Regions from separate parts of the Bradyrhizobium sp. CCBAU 51745 genome, predicted to be linked through region 1. Evidence: predicted binding sites of a transcription regulator. Region 1 holds the regulator's gene; each other region holds the start of a gene.

What was found. The regulator PhoB, encoded in region 1, activates phosphate uptake and scavenging genes when phosphate is short. The targets are predictions, from matches to a motif close to TGTCATNNANCTGTCAT.
Region 2: a site for PhoB is predicted at 2,212-2,228, ahead of phnC (phosphonate ABC transporter ATP-binding protein). Genes of this name have one in related genera too.
Region 3: a site for PhoB is predicted at 1,449-1,465, ahead of XH98_RS23695 (glycerophosphodiester phosphodiesterase family protein). Genes of this name have one in related genera too.

Annotation. Positions count from the first base shown of each region.
Region 1 is NZ_LBJP01000007.1:429,104-436,295, forward strand. It holds gene XH98_RS09285 (Hsp33 family molecular chaperone) at 1-293, opposite strand, end outside; gene argF (ornithine carbamoyltransferase) at 457-1,380, opposite strand; gene XH98_RS09295 (aspartate aminotransferase family protein) at 1,380-2,582, opposite strand; gene XH98_RS09300 (GcrA family cell cycle regulator) at 3,050-3,562, shown strand; gene phoB (phosphate regulon transcriptional regulator PhoB) at 3,655-4,368, opposite strand; gene phoU (phosphate signaling complex protein PhoU) at 4,391-5,107, opposite strand; gene pstB (phosphate ABC transporter ATP-binding protein PstB) at 5,119-5,940, opposite strand; gene pstA (phosphate ABC transporter permease PstA) at 5,937-6,782, opposite strand; gene pstC (phosphate ABC transporter permease subunit PstC) at 6,784-7,192, opposite strand, start outside.
Region 2 is NZ_LBJP01000003.1:475,535-482,726, forward strand. It holds gene phnE (phosphonate ABC transporter, permease protein PhnE) at 1-278, opposite strand, end outside; gene phnD (phosphonate ABC transporter substrate-binding protein) at 365-1,294, opposite strand; gene phnC (phosphonate ABC transporter ATP-binding protein) at 1,359-2,168, opposite strand; partial or broken gene XH98_RS05015 (chloramphenicol acetyltransferase) at 2,320-2,466, shown strand; gene XH98_RS05020 (alpha-D-ribose 1-methylphosphonate 5-triphosphate diphosphatase) at 2,463-3,656, shown strand; gene XH98_RS05025 (DUF1045 domain-containing protein) at 3,675-4,379, shown strand; gene XH98_RS05030 (dihydrodipicolinate synthase family protein) at 4,486-5,424, opposite strand; gene XH98_RS05035 (methyl-accepting chemotaxis protein) at 5,537-7,192, opposite strand, start outside.
Region 3 is NZ_LBJP01000083.1:422-7,613, forward strand. It holds gene adh (aldehyde dehydrogenase) at 1-1,384, shown strand, start outside; gene XH98_RS23695 (glycerophosphodiester phosphodiesterase family protein) at 1,530-2,909, shown strand; gene pdhA (pyruvate dehydrogenase (acetyl-transferring) E1 component subunit alpha) at 3,164-4,186, shown strand; gene XH98_RS23705 (pyruvate dehydrogenase complex E1 component subunit beta) at 4,215-5,597, shown strand; gene XH98_RS23710 (DUF5076 domain-containing protein) at 5,601-5,903, shown strand; gene XH98_RS23715 (nucleoside deaminase) at 5,906-6,358, shown strand; partial or broken gene XH98_RS23720 (pyruvate dehydrogenase complex dihydrolipoamide acetyltransferase) at 6,421-7,192, shown strand, end outside.

The DNA.
Region 1 (7,192 bases):
AATGACACCGGCCCGTCGGTCTGGGCCTGCAGGATGAAGCGGCCCTCGAATTTGAGCGCCGAGCCGAGCAGCGTCGTCAGCACGATGGCTTCGCCGAGCAACTTGCCGACCGGTGCGGGATAATCATGCTTGGTCAGGATGTCGTCGAGCGCCGGGCCAAGCCGCACCAGACGGCCGCGCACATCGAGCGCATCGACCTCGTAGGGCAGCACGGCGTCATCGACGGGAACTGCGGAAGGCGCGCGAACCGGGCTTTCGGGCCTGGTTTTCATGTCGGGGGATTGGGAAACCATGGCGCTTTATCTGGGGTCGGAGGGCGGAAATGGAAGGGCCCCCGCATTCGGTGCTCAGAATGGCGGGGCGCGTAGCCCGGATGGAGCGCAGCGCAATCCGGGGAAGTCTTTCCGCGTTGAGAAGCCCGGATTTCGCTGCGCTCCATCCGGGCTACAAGTGAGCCTACTTCACCGCGTCAAAACACCAGGCCAAAATGCCCTTCTGCGCGTGCAGGCGGTTTTCGGCCTCGTCGAACACCACTGACTGCGGACCGTCGATCACCTCGTCGGTGACCTCCTCGCCGCGATGGGCGGGCAGGCAGTGCATGAACAGCGCATCGGGCTTGGCCAGCGACATCAGCTTGGCATTGACCTGGTAGGGCTTGAGCACGTTGTGACGGTGCTCACCTTCCTTGTCGCCCATCGACACCCAGGTGTCGGTGACGACGCAATCTGCGCCCTTCACGGCGGCCTCGGGATCGGTGCCGAGCACGATCGACGCGCCCGTCGCCTTGATGAAGTCGCGCATCACCTTCTTCGGAGCAAGCTCCGGCGGCGTTGCGACATTGAGCTTGAACTTGAAGCGTTCGGCGGCATGGGCCCAGGACGCCAGCACGTTGTTGTCGTCGCCGGTCCAGGCCACGGTGCGGCCCTCGATCGGGCCGCGATGCTCCTCATAGGTCATGAGGTCGGCCATCACCTGGCACGGATGTGAGCGCCGCGTCAGGCCGTTGATGACGGGCACGGTCGCGTTCGCCGCGAGCTCCAGCAGCGCCTCGTGATTGAGGATGCGGATCATGATGGCGTCGACATAGCGCGACAGCACGCGCGCGGTGTCGGCAATGGTCTCGCCGCGGCCGAGCTGCATCTCGGCACCGGTGAGCATGATGGGCTCGCCGCCGAGCTGGCGCATGGCGACGTCGAACGAGACGCGCGTGCGGGTCGACGGACGCTCGAAGATCATCGCCAGCGTCTTGCCTTCGAGCGGCCGCACCGGCTGATGCGCCTTCTGCTTCGCCTTCATGGCGGAGGAGGCCGCGAGCATGCTCTTGAGCTCCGACAGCGGCAGCTCGTTGATATCGAGGAAGTGCTTGGGTGCCTTGCTCATCAGCTTGCCGCCCGCTTGTTGCCTGACAGCGCCGTGCAGGCGCGCTCGAGCCTGACGATGCTCTCCTCGATTTCCGCCTCGGTGACGATCAAGGGCGGCAGGAAGCGCACGACATTGTCGCCGGCGCCGACGGTAAGCAGCTTCTCGTTGCGCAAGGCTGCGACCAGATCGCCTGATGGCACCACGGCCTTGATGCCGATCAAAAGCCCCTCACCGCGGATTTCGCTGACGATATCGGGATGACGGTCGATCACGGAGGCGAGCTTCTGCTTGAGCAGCAGCGACATCTTCTGCACGTGGTCGAAGAAGCCGGGCTTGAGCATGACGTCGAGCACGGCGTTCGCGGCCGCGATCGCCAGCGGATTGCCGCCGAAGGTCGAGCCGTGCGAGCCGGGGCCCATGCCGGCGGCCGCATCTGCAGTCGCCAGGATCGCACCGATCGGAAAACCGCCGCCGAGCGCTTTCGCCAGCGACATCGCGTCGGGTGTGACGCCGGTGCGGCGATGGGCGAAGAGATCGCCGGTGCGGCCCATGCCGGTCTGCACCTCGTCGAAGGCCAGCAGCAAGCCTTTCTCGTCGCAGAGCTGGCGGAGCGCCTTGAGGAAGGCTGATGTCGCCGGACGCACACCGCCCTCGCCCTGGATCGGCTCGATCAGGATGCCGGCGGTATGCGGGCCGATCGCCTTCTTCACGGCCTCGATGTCGCCATGCGGGATCTGGTCGAAGCCGTCCATCGGCGGACCGAAGCCTTCGAGATATTTTGCCGATCCCGTCGCGGCCAGCGTCGCGAGCGTGCGGCCGTGGAAGGCGCCCTCGAAGGTGATGATGCGATAGCGCTCCGGATGGCCCTTGGAGAAGTGATGATGGCGGACCAGCTTGATCACGCCCTCCAGCGCCTCGGCGCCGGAATTACAGAAGAACACGAAGTCGGCAAAGCTCTCATTGCAAAGACGCGCAGCGAGCTTCTCGCCGTCAGGGCTCTGGAACAGGTTCGACATGTGCCAGAGTTTCGTGGCCTGCTCCTGCAGCGCCTTGACCAGCGCCGGATGGGCATGGCCGAGTGCGTTGACCGCGACGCCCGAGGTGAAATCGAGATAGCGATCGCCATTGGTTGCGATCAACCAGACGCCTTCACCGCGCTCAAAACCGATATCGGCCCTGGCGAAAACGGGGAGCAAATGCGGCGCTGCGCTGTTGGTCATGACGATCTCTTTGGTGGTCACTTCGGATGTTTCGGACGGCCTGAACACGCATGGCGCAGCGCGTCATTTGGCCCGGAAAACGAAACGTGCCGCCTTTTAAGGGCGGCACGTGCGACTATCTTATGCTTGGCAATACGGGTGTCAATGCCGCCCGGAAAGCCTCGCGAAACGCTGAATCCGTAGTCTTGCGGTGGCGATTTTGCGGGATTTTCGCCACGGAACATGTGGAAGCGAGTCGGCGGACTCTTGCGCGTGAGTCACGGCATATTGTAGCGTTTGGCTTGTCAGATACGACATCTCGTGCAGCGGTTCTGATCCCAAAAGTCCTCATGTACCGGCGTAAACGTTCGGGCGCATCTGGCGCGCCCGGCGAGCCTTAAGGGATTCTGGCGGCACGGGTTTTTCGAAGCTTAGGCATTCGTCGTGAGGCCCCACAGATGGCTGGCGCCGGCGAAGGAAAGGATGCAATGACGGTTTTGACCTGGTCAGATGATCGCGTCGAGCAGCTGAAAAAGCTCTGGGAGGCCGGACTTTCGGCCAGCCAGATCGCCGCTGAGCTTGGAAACGTGACCCGCAACGCCGTAATCGGCAAGGTGCACAGGCTCGGCCTGTCCGGCCGCGCCAAGAGCCCCTCATCAGCAGCTCCGCGGCCGCGCAAGGCGCGTCCCGCACAGCACATGATGCGGGTGAGCCGCCCCATCGCGCGCGGCAACACCGCGCTGGCGCAGGCTTTCGAGATCGAGGTCGAGGCTGAACCTGTTACCTACGACAACGTTGTGCCGATGAGCCAGCGGCTCTCGTTGCTCGAATTGAACGAGGCTACCTGCCACTGGCCGGTCGGCGATCCCTCAAGCCCGGATTTCTTCTTCTGCGGCGGCAAGGCGCTCTCCGGCCTGCCCTACTGCGCCCAGCACTCGCGCGTGGCGTATCAGCCGGCGGCGGATCGCCGGCGGGCGCCGGCGAAGCCGGGCACGCGCTGAGTACTTGGTTCAGACGACATCGTCGCGGTACAGGCCGGGACGAAAAAAAGCGCGCCACCTGGCGCGCTTTTTTTTGTTTGCTGGCGGGCAGCTTAGCTTGAGGTCTGCTCAGCCTTCGCGAAGCGATCGTCGAGCGCGTAGCCCGCGCCGCGGACGGTGCGGATCGGGTCCTGCTCGCGGCCGAGATTGAGCAGCTTGCGCAGGCGGCCGATATGCACATCGACGGTGCGTTCGTCGATATAGATGTCGCGGCCCCAGACGCTGTCGAGCAACTGCTCGCGCGAGAACACCCGGCCGGGATGCTCCAGGAAGAACTCCAGCAGGCGATATTCGGTCGGTCCGAGATCGATCGGCCGGCCCGAGCGCGCCACGCGGCGCTTCTCGCGATCGAGCTCGATGTCGCCGAAGGCGAGCACGGTCGCGAGCCGCTCGGGGCTGGCGCGCCGCAGCAGGCCCTTCACCCGCGCGAGCAGCTCGGGCACCGAGAACGGCTTGACGATGTAATCGTCGGCGCCTGTGGCAAGGCCCCTGACACGCTCGCTCTCCTCGCCGCGCGCGGTGAGCATGATGATCGGCAGCTGCTTGGTGTCGGATCGCGTCCGCAACCGGCGGCACAGCTCGATCCCGGACAGGCCCGGCAACATCCAGTCGAGCACGATCAGATCGGGGATGTGCTCCTTGAGGCGGGTGTCGGCGTCGTCGCCGCGCATCACCGTCTCCACGTCATAGCCGTCGCCTTCGAGGTTGTAGCGGAGAAGCTCGGTCAGAGCTTCCTCGTCCTCAACCACCATAATGCGTGCGCCCATGGGCTCGTCGCTCCTTGCGTAATCAGGTGTTCGGGACCGTCGTGGCGAACGTCGTCATGTCGCCCTTCGGCCGCTTGTCGGTGATGGCCTGGCCTTCGATCATGTAGAACACGGTCTCGGCGATGTTGGTGGCGTGGTCGCCGATCCGCTCGATGTTCTTGGCGCAGAACATCAGATGGATGCAGAACGAGATGTTGCGCGGATCCTCCATCATGTAGGTTAGGAGCTCGCGGAACAGCGAGGTGCAGATGGCATCGACTTCCTCGTCGCCCTTCCACACCGCCATCGCTGCCGGCAGATCGTGCGCGGCATAGGCGTCCAGCACCGACTTGACCTGCTGCTGCACGAGGTCGGTCATGTGCTCGAGGCCGCGGAACAGCTTGAGCGGATGGAAATCCGTCTCCAGCGCCGCGACGCGCTTGCCCATGTTCTTGGCGAGGTCGCCGATGCGCTCGAGGTCGGTCGCAACCCGCATGGCGCCGACGATTTCGCGCAAGTCCACCGCCATCGGCTGGCGGCGCGCGATGGTCAGCACGGCGCGCTCCTCGATCTTCTTCTGCAGCGCGTCGAGCTCGGCATCGATGGTGACGACGCGCTGGCCCAGCGCGACGTCGCGGCGGATCAGCGCATCGACGGAATCGACGATCATGCGCTCGGCGATGCCGCCCATCTCGGCGACCAGGCGGGTGAGCTCCTGAAGGTCGGTGTCGAAGGCTTTTGCGGTATGTTCGGAAGCCATGTCCTGTCTCCTCAGCCGAACCGGCCGGTGATGTAATCCTGCGTGCGCCGGTCCGACGGCGACGTGAAGATCTTGCTGGTGTCGTCGAACTCGATCAGCTCGCCGAGATACATGAAGGCGGTCTTGTCGGAGACGCGGGCCGCCTGCTGCATGTTGTGGGTGACGATCGCGATGGTGTAGTTCTCGGACAGTTCCTGGATCAGCTCCTCGACCTTGGCGGTCGAGATCGGATCGAGCGCCGAGCAGGGTTCGTCGAACAGGATCACTTCAGGCCGCACCGCGACGGTGCGGGCGATGCAGAGGCGCTGCTGCTGGCCGCCCGAGAGCGACAGGCCGGAGGCGTTGAGCTTGTCCTTGACCTCGTTCCACAGCGCGCCGCCGCGCAGCGCCTTCTCGACGCGGTCGTCCATCTCGGACTTCGAGATCTTCTCATAGAGGCGGATGCCGAAGGCGATGTTCTCGTAGATCGTCATCGGGAACGGCGTCGGCTTCTGGAACACCATGCCGACGCGGGCGCGCAGCAGGTTGAGATCCAGCTTGGGGTCGAGGATGTTGGTCTGGTCCAGCATCAGCTGACCGGTGACGCGTTGGCCCGGATAGAGGTCATACATCCGGTTGAAGATGCGCAACAGGGTCGACTTGCCGCAACCGGACGGGCCGATGAAGGCGGTGACGCGGTTGGTGCCGAGCGTCAGATTGATGTTCTTCAACGCCTGGTGCTCGCCGTAATAGAAGTTGAGGTTGCGCACCGTCACCTTGGCCGGAGCTTCCGGCAGCGGCTGCTGCGAGGCGAGGTGCGCGTTGGAGCTCACGGATACGGACAAGTCGGTCATTTTGCGGTCCTCTCGGCACCGAGGATGCGGGCGCCAATGTTCAGGGCAAGCACGGTGAGCGTGATCAACAGCGCACCGCTCCAGGCGAGCTGCTTCCAATAGGCGTAAGGGCTCTGGACGAAATTGTTGATGGTGACGGGCAGGTTCGCCATGGTCTTGTTCAGGCCGAGGCTGAAGAACTGGTTCGACAGCGCGGTGAAGAGCAGCGGCGCGGTTTCGCCGGCGACGCGGGCGGTGGCGAGCAGCACGCCGGTGATGAGGCCGGAGCGGGCCGCACGATAGGCGATCCGCTTGATCACCAGCGAGCGCGGCAGGCCGAGCGCGGAGGCGGCCTCGCGCAGCGCGTTCGGCACCAGCAGCAGCATGTCCTCGGTCGTGCGCAGCACCACCGGGATCACGATGACGGCGAGCGCGAGCGAGCCTGCGATCGCCGAGAAGCCGCGCATCGGCACCACCACCGCGCCGTAGATGAACAGGCCGATGATGATCGAGGGCGCCGACAGCAGGATGTCGTTGATGAAGCGGATCACCGAGGTCAGCTTGTCGTTACGGCCGTACTCGGCGAGATAGGTGCCGGCGAACAGGCCGAGCGGCGCGCCGATGCCGACGCCGATCACGGTCATGATCAGTGAGCCGACGATGGCGTTGCGCAGGCCGCCTTCGGTCGAGCCCGGCGGCGGGGTATCGGCGACGAACAGGTCGAGGTTGAGGCCGGCAATGCCGTTGTAGAGCAGCGTGAGCAGGATCAGCGCGAGCCAGGTGACGCCGACGGCGGCGGCGCCAACGCAGAGCCCTCGGACGATGATGTCCTTGCGGCGGCGGCGTACATAGATCGGGTTCATGTTACTTCCCCGCCTTCGTTTCCAGACGCAGCAGCATCAGCCGGGCGGCGGCGAGCACGAAGAACGTCAGCACGAACAGCAACAGGCCGAGCAGGATCAGGCCGGACTGGTGCAGGCCGTCGCTCTCGGCGAACTCCGATGCGATCGCCGCCGAGATCGTGGTGCCAGGCGCGAAGATCGATGACGAGATGCGGAACGAGTTGCCGATGATGAAGGTCACCGCCATGGTCTCGCCGAGCGCACGGCCCAAGGCCAGCATGACACCGCCGATGACGCCGACACGGGTGTAGGGGATCACGACGCTGCGCACCACTTCCCAGGTGGTGCAGCCGACGCCGTAGGCGGCCTCTTTCAGCACCGGCGGCACGGTCTTGAACACGTCGACCGAGATCGAGGTGATGAAAGGCAGC
Region 2 (7,192 bases), on a different contig from region 1:
CATTTGTGCAGGCCCCAGAACCACTCGCCGAGATCGGTCCAGACCCGCTGGCCGCTGTCGAGAGTGAGGATGCGATTGAAGTAGCTGACGAAGTTGCCGAAATAAGTGAAGAAGGTGCGCAAATTCACCTCGGCGCCGATCGAGGCCACGATCAGCGCGGCGACGAACAACGTGAAGCCCGCCAGCAGGCGCAGGCGCTTGCGTGCGACTGCCTCGCGATAGGCGGCGTTGAGGGCGGCGAGCTGCTGCTCGGGAAGGATCGAAACCGCAACCGTCATCGAAGGCACAGATCCATCACAAACAGATCCATCAAGAAAAGAGCCGGGTCCATCGACCCGGCTCGAGTAGCCTCGTCCCGACGAGCTCAGGACGCCTTCTTACGCAGATTATCGACAAACCTGATCAGATCGATGGTCTTGTTGTAATCGTCGTTGGCGATCGGCTCCCACGGCTTGTTCTTGCCGTCGGAGAGCTTCTTGAACGCCTCGGGATCCTTCTGTGCCGCGTCGAGGAAGGCCTTCTTGATGGCGGCCTTCATGTCCTCAGGCAGGTCGCTCAGATAGGCGTAGGGCGAGTTGATGATGAGGTCGGACTTCACGACGATGCGGAAGTCCTCCTTCTTCATCGGCGTGCCGTCGGCCGACTTCACCATGCCCTTGTTGAGCATGCGGGTCAGGTTGGAATCGTCGTCCGCGTTCCACCAGTTGGCAGCGACGTCGACGGTTCCTTGCGCGAGAGCGAGAACGGCATTCTCGTGGCTGCCGGTGAAGACGACCTTGGAGAAGTAGGCGTCGGGATCGATGCCGAGCGCGTTCAGCTTGAAGCGCGGCATGTTGTTGCCGGAAGTTGAATTCGGATCAACAAGCCCGAGATTCTTGCCCTTGAGGTCCTCGATCTTCTGGTACGGCGATTTCGCCAGCACGTAGAACACCGAGTAATAACCCTTCGAGCCGTCGGAGTTGACGTCGATGACGAACGCGTCGGTCTTGACGCCGGTAAGCCGGGCACGCGCGAACGAGGCCGGGCCGTAATAGCCGATGTGGATGTTGCCGGCGCGCTGGCCCTCGATGAGGGCGGCGTAGTCGTTGGCGACGCGCAGCGTCACCTTGACGCCGAGCTCCTTGGACAGATAGCTGATGAAGGGAGCGTAACGCTCGGTCACGCCCGAACCGTTCTCGGCCGGAATCGCGGCGAAGGTGATCTCCGGATATTTCGCCCTCCAGTCTTCGGCGGAAGCGGATCCGGCAAAGGCCAGCGCGGCGGCGCCGGCAAGAACTAATCTGCGAGTGATCATGATGCCCTCTTCATCTGATAGGAGCGGTTGACGCAAAAACTGGTCATGACGGATGCGACGCGGCTCAGGCCGCCGCAGCCGTTCCGAGTGCCGGGACCCCCTCGGGCACCGGCGCAGGCGTGCCGCCCATGACATCGGCGGCTTCGAGATCGTAGAGCTCACGCGCGACAAGGTCGGTCAGCGCGGACGGCGCGCCGTCGAACACCACTCGGCCCGCCGCCATGCCGATCAGGCGATCGCAATAGCTGCGCGCCAGATCGAGCGAATGCAGGTTGCAGAGCACGGTGATGCCGAAATGCTTGTTGATGCGCAGCAGCGCATCCATGACGATCTTGGTGTTGCGCGGATCGAGCGAGGCGATCGGCTCGTCGGCGAGGATGATGTCGGGCTGCTGCACCAGCGCCCGTGCGATCGCCACGCGCTGCTGCTGGCCGCCGGAGAGCTGATCGGCGCGCTGCGCCGCGAGCGCGGCGATGTCGAACTGTTCCAGTGCCGACATCGCCAGCGCCTTGTCCTGCTCGGGCCATACTTGCGACAGCGAGCGCCAGGCCGGCATGGTGGCAAGACGGCCCATCAGTACGTTGGTCAGCACGTCGAGCCGGCCGACCAGGTTGAACTGCTGGAAGATCATCGCCGACCGCGCCCGCCACTGCCGCAGCTCCTTGCCGCGCAGCGCGGTGACGTCGAGGCCGTCGAACAGGATGCGGCCCTGCGTCGGCGTCACCAGACGATTGATGGCGCGCAGCAGGGTCGACTTGCCGGCGCCGGAGCGTCCGATCACGCCGACGAAGCCGCCGGGGGAGATTTGAAACGAAGCCTCGTCCACCGCGGCTTTTGCGCCAAAGCGGCACGTCAGACCTTCAACCACCAGCATGCAGGGCTCCAGAGTAGCTGGAGCCCACCGCTATCCCCGGCGGTTGACACTTGTATGACACGTGCGATGCGGCGTGGCGATCCTACACACTTCATCCCCTGTCATCATATCGTCATGACACCGTCATTGTGCCGCTCGAAGAGACGCGACATTGGCCAGGCTGGCATGGTGGGACCGGGATCACGACAAATTGCGTGCGGCGCTGCCCGATTTCCGCACGCTCGCGATTGAAGATTTCCTGTCGGCATACGAAGCAGGGACAAGTCTTCCTTCCAGCAAACGAAGTGCGGTCGCGTGACAGACATTTTCATCGAGGGCGGCCGGACCCTGATTGGCTCCGAGCTCGCCGAAACTTCCCTCTCCGTATCCGGAACCGACATTGCGCAGATCGATGCGGCACGCGGTCGCGCGCGGCTGGCGATCGATGCGCGTAATTTGCTGGTGCTGCCCGGCATCGTCGACCTGCATGGCGATGCCTTCGAGCGGCAGATGATGCCGCGCGCCGGCGTCGATCTTCCGATAGACGTCGCGCTTGATGACACCGACCGCCAGGTCATCAGCAACGGCATCACCACGGTGTTCCACGCCACCACCTGGTCATGGGAGCCGGGCCTGCGCAGCGGCGACAATGCCAGGCGCCTGCTCGAGGCGATCGAGCGGCAGCGTCCGCACTTTGCTGCCGACACCCGTTTTCACCTGCGCCACGAGACCTATAATCTCGATGCCGAGGACGAGATCGGCCAGTGGCTGGCCGAGGGCCGCGTCGACCTGTTCGCCTTCAACGACCATATGGACGGGGTCGTTGCCGACATCTCGAATCCGCGCAAGCGCAACCGCATGGTGGAGCGCACCGGCCTTTCAGCTGAGGATTTCGACAAGCTCGTCGCGCATATCGTCTCGCGCGCGGCCGATGTTCCGGCCTCGATCGCCCGGATCGCAGCAGCGGCGCGCATGGCCGAGGTGCGGATGCTGTCGCATGACGATGCGACGCCGGCGATGCGCCGGAATTTTCGCGCCATGGGCGTGAGGCTCGCCGAATTTCCGATCAATGAGGAGACGGCGCGCGAGGCAGCCGATCATGGCGATGCCATCGTCTACGGCGCACCGAACGTCGTGCGCGGCGGCAGCCACACCGGCTGGACCAAAGCCTCCGACATGATCGCGAAGGGGCTCTGCACGGTGCTGGCTTCCGACTATTACTATCCGGCGCCGCTGCTCGCCGCATTCCGCCTCGCCGCCGACGGCGTGCTGCCGCTGACCGAGGCCTGGAAGCTGATCTCGTCGGCGCCCGCAGACGCCGCTGGCCTCACTGATCGCGGCACGCTGGCGGCGGGCCGTCGCGCCGACATCCTGCTCGTCGACGACAGCATGCCGCTGCGGCCGCGGCTGGTCGCGGTGATCGCCGCCGGCAAGCTCGTCCATCTCACCGATGCGACGCGTCTGGCTGGCATCGCGGCGACACCGCGCGAGACTATCGTTGCAGCATAAATTAGTTATGCTTGGGCAATGACAGGTTTTCCCCGCTACGCGATCTATTTTGCCTCCGGCGACGACCACGCACTCTCCCGCTTCGGCGCCGAGCTGCTCGGCTATGACGCCTACACCGGCGACGAACCGCCCTTTCCCGGCGACGCCCTGCGTATCGCACCCGACTGGCACGACGTCACCGCCGATCCCCGCAAATACGGTTTTCACGGCACGCTGAAGGCGCCGATGGTGCTGGCAGCGGGCAAGACCGAGGCCGAACTCGCCGCGGCCTGCGCGACATTCGCCGGCAAGGCGCGCCCGATCCCGGTGATCCACCCGATCGTGGATTCCATCAGCGGCTTCATCGCCGTCATTCCGGCCGAGCCGGTTGACGCGCTGCAAGAGCTCGCCGCCGATTGCGTCCGCGATTTCGATTGCTTCCGCCAGCCCCTGACCGCGGAAGACCGCGCGCGGCGCAAGCCCAAAAAGCTCAGCGAGCGACAGCGCGAGTATCTCGATCGCTGGGGCTATCCTTACGTGATGGAAGAATTCCGCTTCCACATGACGCTGACCGGGCGGCTCGACGCGGATCGGCGCGGCCCGATCCTGGAGATGTTGCGGGCAAGGTTTGCGGCGCTGAAGCTGGAAAAGCTGGCGATCGATCGCATCACGCTGTTCAAGCAGGACGATGCGAAGGCACGCTTTTGTATCGTGGGCGAATGGACGTTGGCACCGGCCCCGTAGGGTGGGCAAAGGCGCCCTTGCGCCGTGCCCACGTTCTTTTCTCAGCAATTCACAGGTGGTGGGCACGCTTCCGCTTTGCCCACCCTACGATTGCGGTGCGTGGGGCCTACTTCCCCCAGCGCAGCGCCAGCGCGTCGCGCTCCTTGGCGAGCTCCAGCAATCCTGCGCGCGTTGCCGGATGCAGCGGTTGCAGCGGATGGCGCACCGCGTCGGACTTGATCACGCCGCCGGCCTGCATCATCGCCTTGCAGGCGATCAGGCCGCATTGGCGGTTCTCGTAATTGATCAGCGGCAGCCAGCGTTCATAGGCGGCCTTCGCCTTCTCCCGGTCGCCCGCGAAATAGGGATCGATGATCTGGCGGATACCGTCGGGATAGCCGCCGCCGGTCATCGCGCCGGTCGCGCCGGCATCGAGATCGGCCATCAGCGTGATGGCTTCCTCGCCATCCCAGGGGCCCTCGATGTCCTTGCCGCCGGCCTCGATCAGGCTGCGGAGCTTTGACGCCGCGCCCGGCACCTCGATCTTGAAATAGCGGATGTTGGAGAGCTCGCGCGCCAGCCGCGCCAGCAGCTCGACCGACAGCGGCGTGCCCGCAACCGGCGCATCCTGGATCATGATGGGGATGGTGATCGCGCCCGAGAGCACCTTGAAGAATTCGACGATGCCCTTCTCCGGCACGCGGAAGGTGGCGCCGTGATAGGGCGGCATCACCATCACCATGGCGGCCCCGGCGGCCTCGGCCTGCTTGCTGCGCGCCGCGCACACCGCCGAGCTGAAATGGGTGGTGGTGACGATCACGGGCACGCGGCCGGCGACATGCTCCAGCACCACATGCATCACGGCCTCACGCTCGGCATCGGTCAGCACGAACTGCTCGGAGAAATTGGCGAGGATGCAGATGCCGTTCGAGCCGGCGTCGATCATGAAATCGATGCAGCGGCGCTGGCCCTCGAGATCGAGCTCGCCGCGCTCATCGAAGATGGTGGGTGCGACCGGAAACACGCCGCGATAGGGGCGCTGGGCCTTATGTGGGGTGACCGGCATCGAAGACATCTCCCTGTCGTCCTGTCGTTGGAGCTTGGTACCGCTACCATTTACAGGCCGCGAGCAGGCCCGGCAATGCCGATCCACGTTTCATCACACTGGGAAAGAAGCCCTAGGCGGACTTCACGGCGCCGAGGAAGCCCTCCACCGCGGTGCGGAGGCGGTCGGCGTCGGCCGACATCTTGGTCACGGACTGGAACAGCACCGTGCCGGCATTGCCGGTCTCCTGGTTGAGCTGGGCGACGCTGCCGATGGTGTCGGTGACCTCGCGGGTGCCCTGGGCGGCATGCTGGAAGTTGCGCGAGATCTCGGTGGTGGCTGCGCGCTGCTGTTCGACGGCGGCGGCAATGGCCGTCATCTTCTCGTCGATGCCGCTGATGGCGCCCCCGATCGAACGGATGGCGGCGACGGCCTGGCCGGTTGCGCTCTGGATCTCCTCGACCTGGCGCGAGATCTCTTCCGTGGCGGTCGCGGTCTGCGACGCCAGGCTCTTGACCTCGCCGGCAACCACCGCAAAGCCGCGGCCGGCCTCGCCGGCGCGCGCCGCCTCGATGGTGGCGTTTAGGGCGAGCAGATTGGTCTGGCCGGCGATGGCGTGGATCATTTTCACGACTTCGCTGATGCGGCCTGCGGTCTGGTCGAGGATCTCGACGGTGGCGTTGGTCTGCTCGACCTGCGCCACCGCCTCGCGCGCATCGCGTGCGCTGGACTGCACCTGCGCGGAGATCTCGCCGACCGAAGCCGAGAGCTCCTCGGTCGCGGCCGCGATGCTTTCGAGATTGTTGGTCGCCTGCTCGGCGGCGGACGACACCGCGGCCGTCTGGCTGCTCGATTCCGACGTCAGCGTGCGCACGTCGGTCGCAGTGGCATCGAGCTCCTTGGCCGATGCCGCGACGCTCTGGATCACCGCCTGCACGGTGTCGTCGAAGCTACGGCATGCCTCGTCGACGGCGCCGGAGCGGGCGAGCTGCAGCGCCTGCTGCGATTCGCGTTCCTGGCCGAGCCGTTCCGCAATGGCCGCGCTCTCGCGCAGGCTTTCGAGCGCGGCGGCCATGGTGCCGAACTCGTCGGGATAGCGGGATTGCGGAACCGGCGTCGCGTAATCGCGCGCGCTGATCCGGGCGATCGCCTCCAGAATGGCGCGCACCGGACGCATCAGGCGATTGCGCACGACATAGACACCGGCCAGCGTCACTGACAGCGCCAGCAGGAACGCGAGCGACTGCACGATGAGATTGGTCAGCGCCTTGGCCTGAACGGTCTCGGCTCGCACGATCGACTGGTCGAGCGCCGTGGTCGCGATACCGACAATGAGCGGGAACGGCGACTGGCACAGCGCATTCCAATCCGCCGCCCCCATCGCCGGCTTGCCGCTGCCATCAAAATTCCTGGTGAGATCGCCGATCTGCTTGAGAACACCGTCGGTCTTGGCCTGCGCGTCCCTTGCTGCGCTAACCAATTCTGAAGGAACATCGGGGGCTGCCAGCAACTCGGCCATGCCGGCAAAGCTGGAGGCAATGGTGCCGTCCCACTGTGCCACTGATCGCTTTTGAGTGTCGTCGAGCGGCTTGCTGCTGTTGACGTTCGAGCGCAGCGACGAGCAATGGATGCCATAGCGGTCGCGCACCTGCCAGGCGAGGCGGCGGACCTGGACCATGCGGGCAATGAAGGGATCGTTCATCCAGGCCTGGTTCGACACCGCGGTCGAGGCGAGGTTCGCCGTGTCGATGACCTTGGTGACGGCATCGTACCAGGGGTTGCCGCGCTC
Region 3 (7,192 bases), on a different contig from region 1:
CGTCTGCAAGATCGCGCGGTCCGACGCGCAGGACGTCGAAGCGGCTCTCGATGCGGCCCATGCCGCCAAGGCAGCCTGGGGACGCACCAGCGTCGCCGAGCGCGCTGCGATCCTCAACAAGATCGCCGACCGCATGGAGGAGAATCTCGAGCGCCTCGCGGTGGCCGAGACCTGGGACAACGGCAAGCCGATCCGCGAGACCCGGGCCGCCGACCTGCCGCTCGCCATCGATCATTTCCGCTATTTCGCAGGCGTCGTCCGCGCCCAGGAAGGCTCGATCGGCGAGATCGACCACGACACGATCGCCTATCATTTCCACGAGCCGCTCGGGGTCGTCGGCCAGATCATCCCCTGGAACTTTCCGCTCCTGATGGCGTGCTGGAAGCTCGCGCCGGCGCTTGCCGCGGGCAATTGCGTGGTGCTCAAGCCCGCCGAGCAGACGCCGGCCTCGATCATGGTGTGGGCCGAGATCATCGGCGACCTCCTGCCGCCGGGTGTCCTCAACATCGTCAACGGCTTTGGCCTGGAGGCCGGCAAGCCGCTCGCCTCCAGCCCGCGGATCGCAAAAATCGCCTTCACCGGCGAGACCACGACCGGCCGGCTGATCATGCAATATGCCAGCCAGAACCTGATCCCCGTGACGCTGGAGCTCGGCGGCAAATCGCCGAACATCTTCTTCAAGGACGTCACCGCTGAAGACGACGATTTCTTCGACAAGGCGATCGAAGGCTTTGTCATGTTCGCGCTGAACCAGGGCGAGGTCTGCACCTGTCCGAGCCGGGCGCTGGTCCACGCCGACATCTACGATCGCTTCATGGAGCGGGCGCTGAAGCGCGTCGCCGCCATCAAGCAGGGCGATCCGCGTGCGGCCGACACCATGATCGGCGCGCAGGCCTCCAGCGAGCAGCTCACAAAGATCCTGTCCTATATGGACATCGGCAAGCAGGAGGGCGCGAAGGTCCTGGCCGGCGGCGGACGCGCCGATCTCGGCGGCGACCTCTCGGGTGGCTTCTACGTCCAGCCGACGGTGTTCGAAGGCCACAACAAGATGCGGATCTTCCAGGAGGAGATTTTTGGCCCCGTGGTCTCGGTCACGACCTTCAAGACCGACGACGAGGCACTCGCGATCGCCAACGACACGCTCTATGGCCTCGGGGCCGGCGTCTGGAGCCGCGACGCCAACCGCTGCTACCGCTTCGGCCGGGCGATCCAGGCCGGCCGGGTCTGGACCAATTGCTACCATGCCTATCCCGCCCATGCCGCCTTCGGCGGTTACAAGCAGTCGGGCGTCGGCCGTGAGACCCACAAGATGATGCTCGATCACTACCAGCAGACCAAGAACCTCCTGGTCAGCTACAGCCCGAAGAAGCTCGGCTTCTTCTGATCGAACCAGCGCAGGCGGCGTCATGTCGACGCCGCCTGTGCACATCCGTGACCGCCCGACCCGCCGTCATCCGTCTGTCAGATTATTGAGACAAGACGAGCCCGATCGCGACGACGCGATGCCAGGCACAGAGGGAGGCGCGGCCATGACGAACAATCTCTTGCGGCGGAAGATGCATGTCAGAGCGAACCTGCTCGGCGCGGCCCTGGCGTTGCTGGTGCCGTCGATGGCCGTGGCCCAGTCTGCGCCATCAGGTGCCAAGCCGTTTCTGACCGTCGACGGAAAGGCGCCGCTGATCCTCGGACATCGCGGCGTGCCGGGGCTGGTGCCCGAAGAGACCGAGGTCTCCTACGAGCTCGCGGCCGCGCTCGGAACCGACGCGCTCGAAGAGGATCTGCACCTCACCAAGGACTGCGTCCTGGTCGCGCGTCACAACCCCTGGCTGGCCGACAACACCAATGTGGCCGAAGTGGCGAAGACCAACGCTGTGGTCGCAGCCCGCAAGCGCACCGTATCGGGTGTGCGCGTCAAGGCGCCGGCCGCAGCCGGCACGCCCGCCGACTATCTCACGGATCTCACCGATCCCTCCGATCCCAAATCGGTGCTGAAGTCATTGATCGTCGACGGTGAGGATCACACCAACGATTGGTCGCTCACCGACTTCACGATGGCCGAGCTGAAGCAGTGGATCGGCGGCACCACCTATGATGCGGCGAACGAGCGGCCGAAGATGTTCAACGGCAAATTCCCCGTCATCAGCTTCCAGGACATCCTCGATATCGCCAAGGCCAAGAGCAAGGAGACGGGGCGTCCCATCCTGGTCTATCCGGAAACCAAGAATCCGACCTGGAACAATGCCCAGGCGATCGCAAACGGCTGCGGCGCGCCGGGCAGCCATCCGTTGGAAGACGCCTTGATCAAAATCATCAACGACAACGGCCTCAACACCAGGGACGCGCCCATCCTGGTTCAGAGCTTCGAGCCCGGCAGCCTGAAATATATGCGCAGCCACGGCCTTCAGACCCGGCAGGTGCAGCTCATCGACGGCAACGGCATCGACTTCAAGACCGGTAAGGTGCTGCTCGACAACATCACCAATTCACGTCCGTTCGATTGGACGGTGGCGGGCGATGCACGCTTGTATGATGCGATGCTGACGCCTGAGGGACTCGCCGAAATCAAGACCTATGCCGACGGCATCGGTCCGTGGAAGCCCTATATCGTTCCGCTGAAGGTCGCCTTGTGGAAGGACACCAATGCCGACGGCACGCCCTACAAGGGATCGACACCGGAGGCTTCGACCCAGGAGGCGACCAGCCTGATTGCCGATGCGCACAAGCTCGGCCTGTTCGTCCACGTCTTCACGTTCCGTAACGAGAAGAAATATCTTGCGGCCGACTATCACGCCGATCCAGCCCAGGAATATCTCAAATTTTTCCGGCTTGGCGTCGACGGAGTCTTCACCGACTTCACGCACACCGGCGTTGCCGCCCGCGCTGCGTATTTGCGCGAACTGGGCTGGTAGGTCCGGCGGTTCGAATCGGACACGCAGCGGGGCTCGGCACCCGAGATATGCGTGTCCGATGTCGTCGCCGCGCTTGTGTGCAGAGCTCTCGCAGGCGCGGAGCTAATGTTGCCTGATCCAGCGCCAAAAGTTTTGCAAAATTTCGGCCACGCTGCAGTGCGGCATAATGAAAGTCGTCCTATGCCGCTGCGGTGCTTTCACACCCGATTGAGTTAGGTTAGAGAGGACCTAGATTTCTCTGACCCGGAATTCCCATGGCCGCACCCAAGAAAGCCGCCGCAAGCGCTGAGCACGATAAAACCAACGGCGGTTCGCCCCCGGAATTCACCAGGGAGCAGGAGCTGAAGGCGCTCCGCGACATGCTCCTGATCCGGCGGTTCGAGGAAAAGGCCGGCCAGCTCTACGGTATGGGTGCGATCGGCGGCTTCTGCCATCTCTATATCGGCCAGGAGGCCGTGGTAGTTGGTATGCAGATGGCCCTGAAGGAGGGCGATCAGGTCATCACCGGCTATCGCGACCATGGCCATATGCTTGCCACCGGCATGGATGCCAACGGCGTGATGGCCGAGCTCACGGGACGCCGCGGCGGCTATTCCAAGGGCAAGGGCGGCTCCATGCACATGTTCAGCAAGGAGAAGCACTTCTACGGCGGCCACGGCATCGTCGGTGCGCAGGTCTCGCTCGGCACCGGGCTTGCCTTTGCCAACAATTACCGCAGCAACGGCAATGTCAGCGTCACCTATTTCGGCGACGGTGCGGCCAACCAGGGCCAGGTCTATGAGAGCTTCAACATGGCGGAGCTCTGGAAATTGCCGGTGATCTACGTCATCGAGAACAACCGCTACGCCATGGGCACTTCGGTCTCGCGCGCCTCGGCGCAGCAGGATTTTTCCAAGCGCGGCGTGTCCTTCAACATCCCGGGCAAGCAGGTCGACGGCATGGACGTCCGCGCCGTCAAGGCCGCGGGCGAGGAGGCGGCGGCCTGGTGCCGCGCCGGCAAGGGCCCCTACATCCTTGAGATGCAGACCTACCGCTATCGCGGCCACTCGATGTCCGACCCGGCGAAGTACCGCACGCGCGAGGAGGTCGAGAAGGTCCGTCACGATCAGGATCCGATCGAGCAGGTGCGTAACCGCCTGCTGGCGGCCAAGGTCAGCGAGGCCGATCTCAAGGCGATCGATGCCGAGGTGCGTGACATCGTCAACGCCTCCGCCGACTTTGCCCAGCATGATCCCGAGCCGGATGCCGCCGAGCTCTGGACCGACGTTTACCGCTAAACGCGCGCAAGCTTTCTTTGGAGTCGATATGCCAATTCAAGTGCTGATGCCCGCGTTGTCGCCCACGATGGAAAAGGGCAACCTCGCCAAATGGCTGAAAAAAGAGGGCGAGACGATCAAGTCCGGCGACGTCATCGCCGAGATCGAGACCGACAAGGCCACCATGGAGGTCGAGGCGACCGATGAGGGTACGCTCGGCAAGATCCTGATTCCCGAGGGCACCGCCGACGTTGCCGTGAACACGCCGATCGCGACCATTCTCGCCGATGGCGAGAGCGCCGCCGATCTGGCGAAGGCGCCTGCACCGGCGGCGAAGGCCGCGGAGTCCGCGCCGCCCGCCGCTGCCAAGGCTGAAGCGCCCGCGCCGAAGGCTGCACCTGCGCCGCAGGCCGTCGCCGAACCCGATCCTGAGGTGCCCGCCGGCACCGAGATGATCACCCAGACCATCCGCGAAGCGCTGCGCGACGCCATGGCTGAAGAGATGCGCCGCGATCCTGATGTCTTCGTGATGGGCGAAGAGGTCGCCGAATATCAGGGTGCCTACAAGGTCACGCAGGGCCTGCTGCAGGAGTTCGGCGCGCGGCGCGTGATCGACACCCCGATCACCGAGCATGGTTTTGCCGGCGTCGGCGTCGGCGCTGCCATGACCGGGTTGAAGCCGGTCGTCGAGTTCATGACCTTCAACTTCGCCATGCAGGCGATCGACCAGATCATCAACTCCGCGGCCAAGACGCTCTACATGTCCGGCGGCCAGATGGGCTGCTCGATCGTGTTCCGCGGACCCAACGGCGCCGCCGCGCGCGTCGCCGCCCAGCACAGCCAGGATTATTCGGCCTGGTACTCGAACGTACCGGGTCTCAAGGTCATCGCGCCGTACTCGGCTGCCGACTACAAGGGCCTGCTCAAGGCCGCGATCCGCGACCCCAATCCGGTGATCTTCCTCGAGAACGAGGTGCTCTACGGTCACACCGGCGAAGTGCCGAAGCTCGACGATTTCATCATTCCCATCGGCAAGGCGCGCATCGTGCGTTCGGGCAGCCATGTGAGCATCATCTCCTGGTCGAATGGCATGACCTATGCGCTGAAGGCCGCCGACGAACTCGCCAAGGAGGGCATCGAGGCCGAGGTGATCGACCTGCGCACGCTGCGTCCGATGGACACCGAGACCATCATCAACTCGGTGAAGAAAACGGGGCGCGCCGTGACGGTGGAAGAGGGCTGGGCCCAGAGCGGCGTCGGCGCCGAGATCGCCGCGCGCATCATGGAGAACGCCTTCGACTATCTCGACGCGCCGGTCGCGCGCGTCGCCGGCAAGGACGTGCCGATGCCCTATGCCGCGAATCTGGAGAAGCTTGCGCTGCCGTCGGCGGCTGAGGTCGTCGAGGCCGCCAAAGCCGTCTGCTACAGGTAGACCATGGCGGGCCCGAAGGAGCAGCCACTGCCGCCCGACGTCATGACCCGCGATGACGCGGTCGAGATCCTGCGCGTGTTCGTGCTGGATGGCGGGCTGTCGATGGCGTTCCAGCGCGCCTTCGAGGAGCCTGACATGTGGGGCCTGCTGCTGGTCGATCTCGCCCGCCACGCCGCGCGCGCTTATGCGCGCGAGAGCGAATATACCGAGGAGGACGCGCTGAACCGGATCCTCGACATGTTCCAGGCCGAGATTGAGCGTCCGACCGACACTGGCACCACGACGCCGCGGGGAAAGGGACACTGACCGTGACGATCGAATCCTATCATTACGATTTCATGCTGGAGGCGATCCGCGAAGCGGAAGCCTCGATCGCGCAAGGTGGTCTGCCGATCGGCGCAGTGCTGACGCGCGACAACAAGATCATCGCCCGCGGCCACAACAACCGCGTGCAGGAGAACAATCCGATCCTGCATGGCGAGATGAGCTGCCTGCGCGAGGCCGGCGCGATCTCGTTCCATGACACGGTCATGTACACCACGCTGTCGCCATGCTCGATGTGTGCCGGCGCGCTCGGTCTGTTCAAGGTCAAGCTCGTGGTGATCGGGGAATCCGTCACCTTCGAGGGCTCCAAGGACATTCTCGACAAGTTCGGGATTCCCTGGATCGACCTGGCCGACGACCGCTCCATCACCATGATGAAGAATTGGCGCTCCATCCCTGCCAATGAGCGCCTCTGGCAAGGCGACATCGGCAACTAAACCTGGTCTGTTCGTCTTCACTTTCGGAGACGACGTTTTGAGAAGTTCTTCGTGAGGTCAGCATGCCCATCAACATCCTGATGCCAGCTCTTTCGCCGACGATGGAGAAGGGCAACCTCGCCAAGTGGCTGAAGAAGGAAGGCGACAAGGTCAAGTCAGGCGACGTCATCGCCGAGATCGAGACCGACAAGGCGACCATGGAGGTCGAAGCCATCGACGAGGGCACGCCAAGATCCTGGTGCCCGAGGGCACCCAGGACGTGCCGGTCAACGACGTGATCGCGGTGCTCGCCGGCGAAGGCGAGGACGTGAAGGCTGCGGGCGCTGCAAAGCCCAGCGCGTCGGCCGCCCCGCCCAAGCCCACCGAGAAGGCGGCTGAGGCTCCCGCACCGGCACCTGCGCCCGCCGCGCCCAAGGCTGCGCCGGCTCCCGCCGCAGCACCCGCGCCGCAGGCTGCTGCACCGGCTGCGCAGGGCAATGGCCATGCCGGCCGCGTGTTCTCGTCGCCGCTGGCGCGGCGTCTCGCCAAGGAAGCCGGCATCGACGTCTCGATGGTCACGGGCACTGGCCCGCACGGCCGCGTGGTCGCGCGCGACGTTGAGCAAGCCAAATCAGGCAAGGGCCTCAAGGCGCCCGCTGCGGCTCCGCCCGCCGGCGCGCCGTCGATCGCGCCGACCATGTCGGACAAGCAGATCCTGTCGCTGTTCGAGCCGGGCTCCTACGACATCGTCCCGCATGACGGCATGCGCCGCACCATTGCCCAACGTTTGACCGCGTCGATCCAGAACGTCCCGCACTTCTATCTCACCATCGACTGCGATATCGGCAAGCTGCT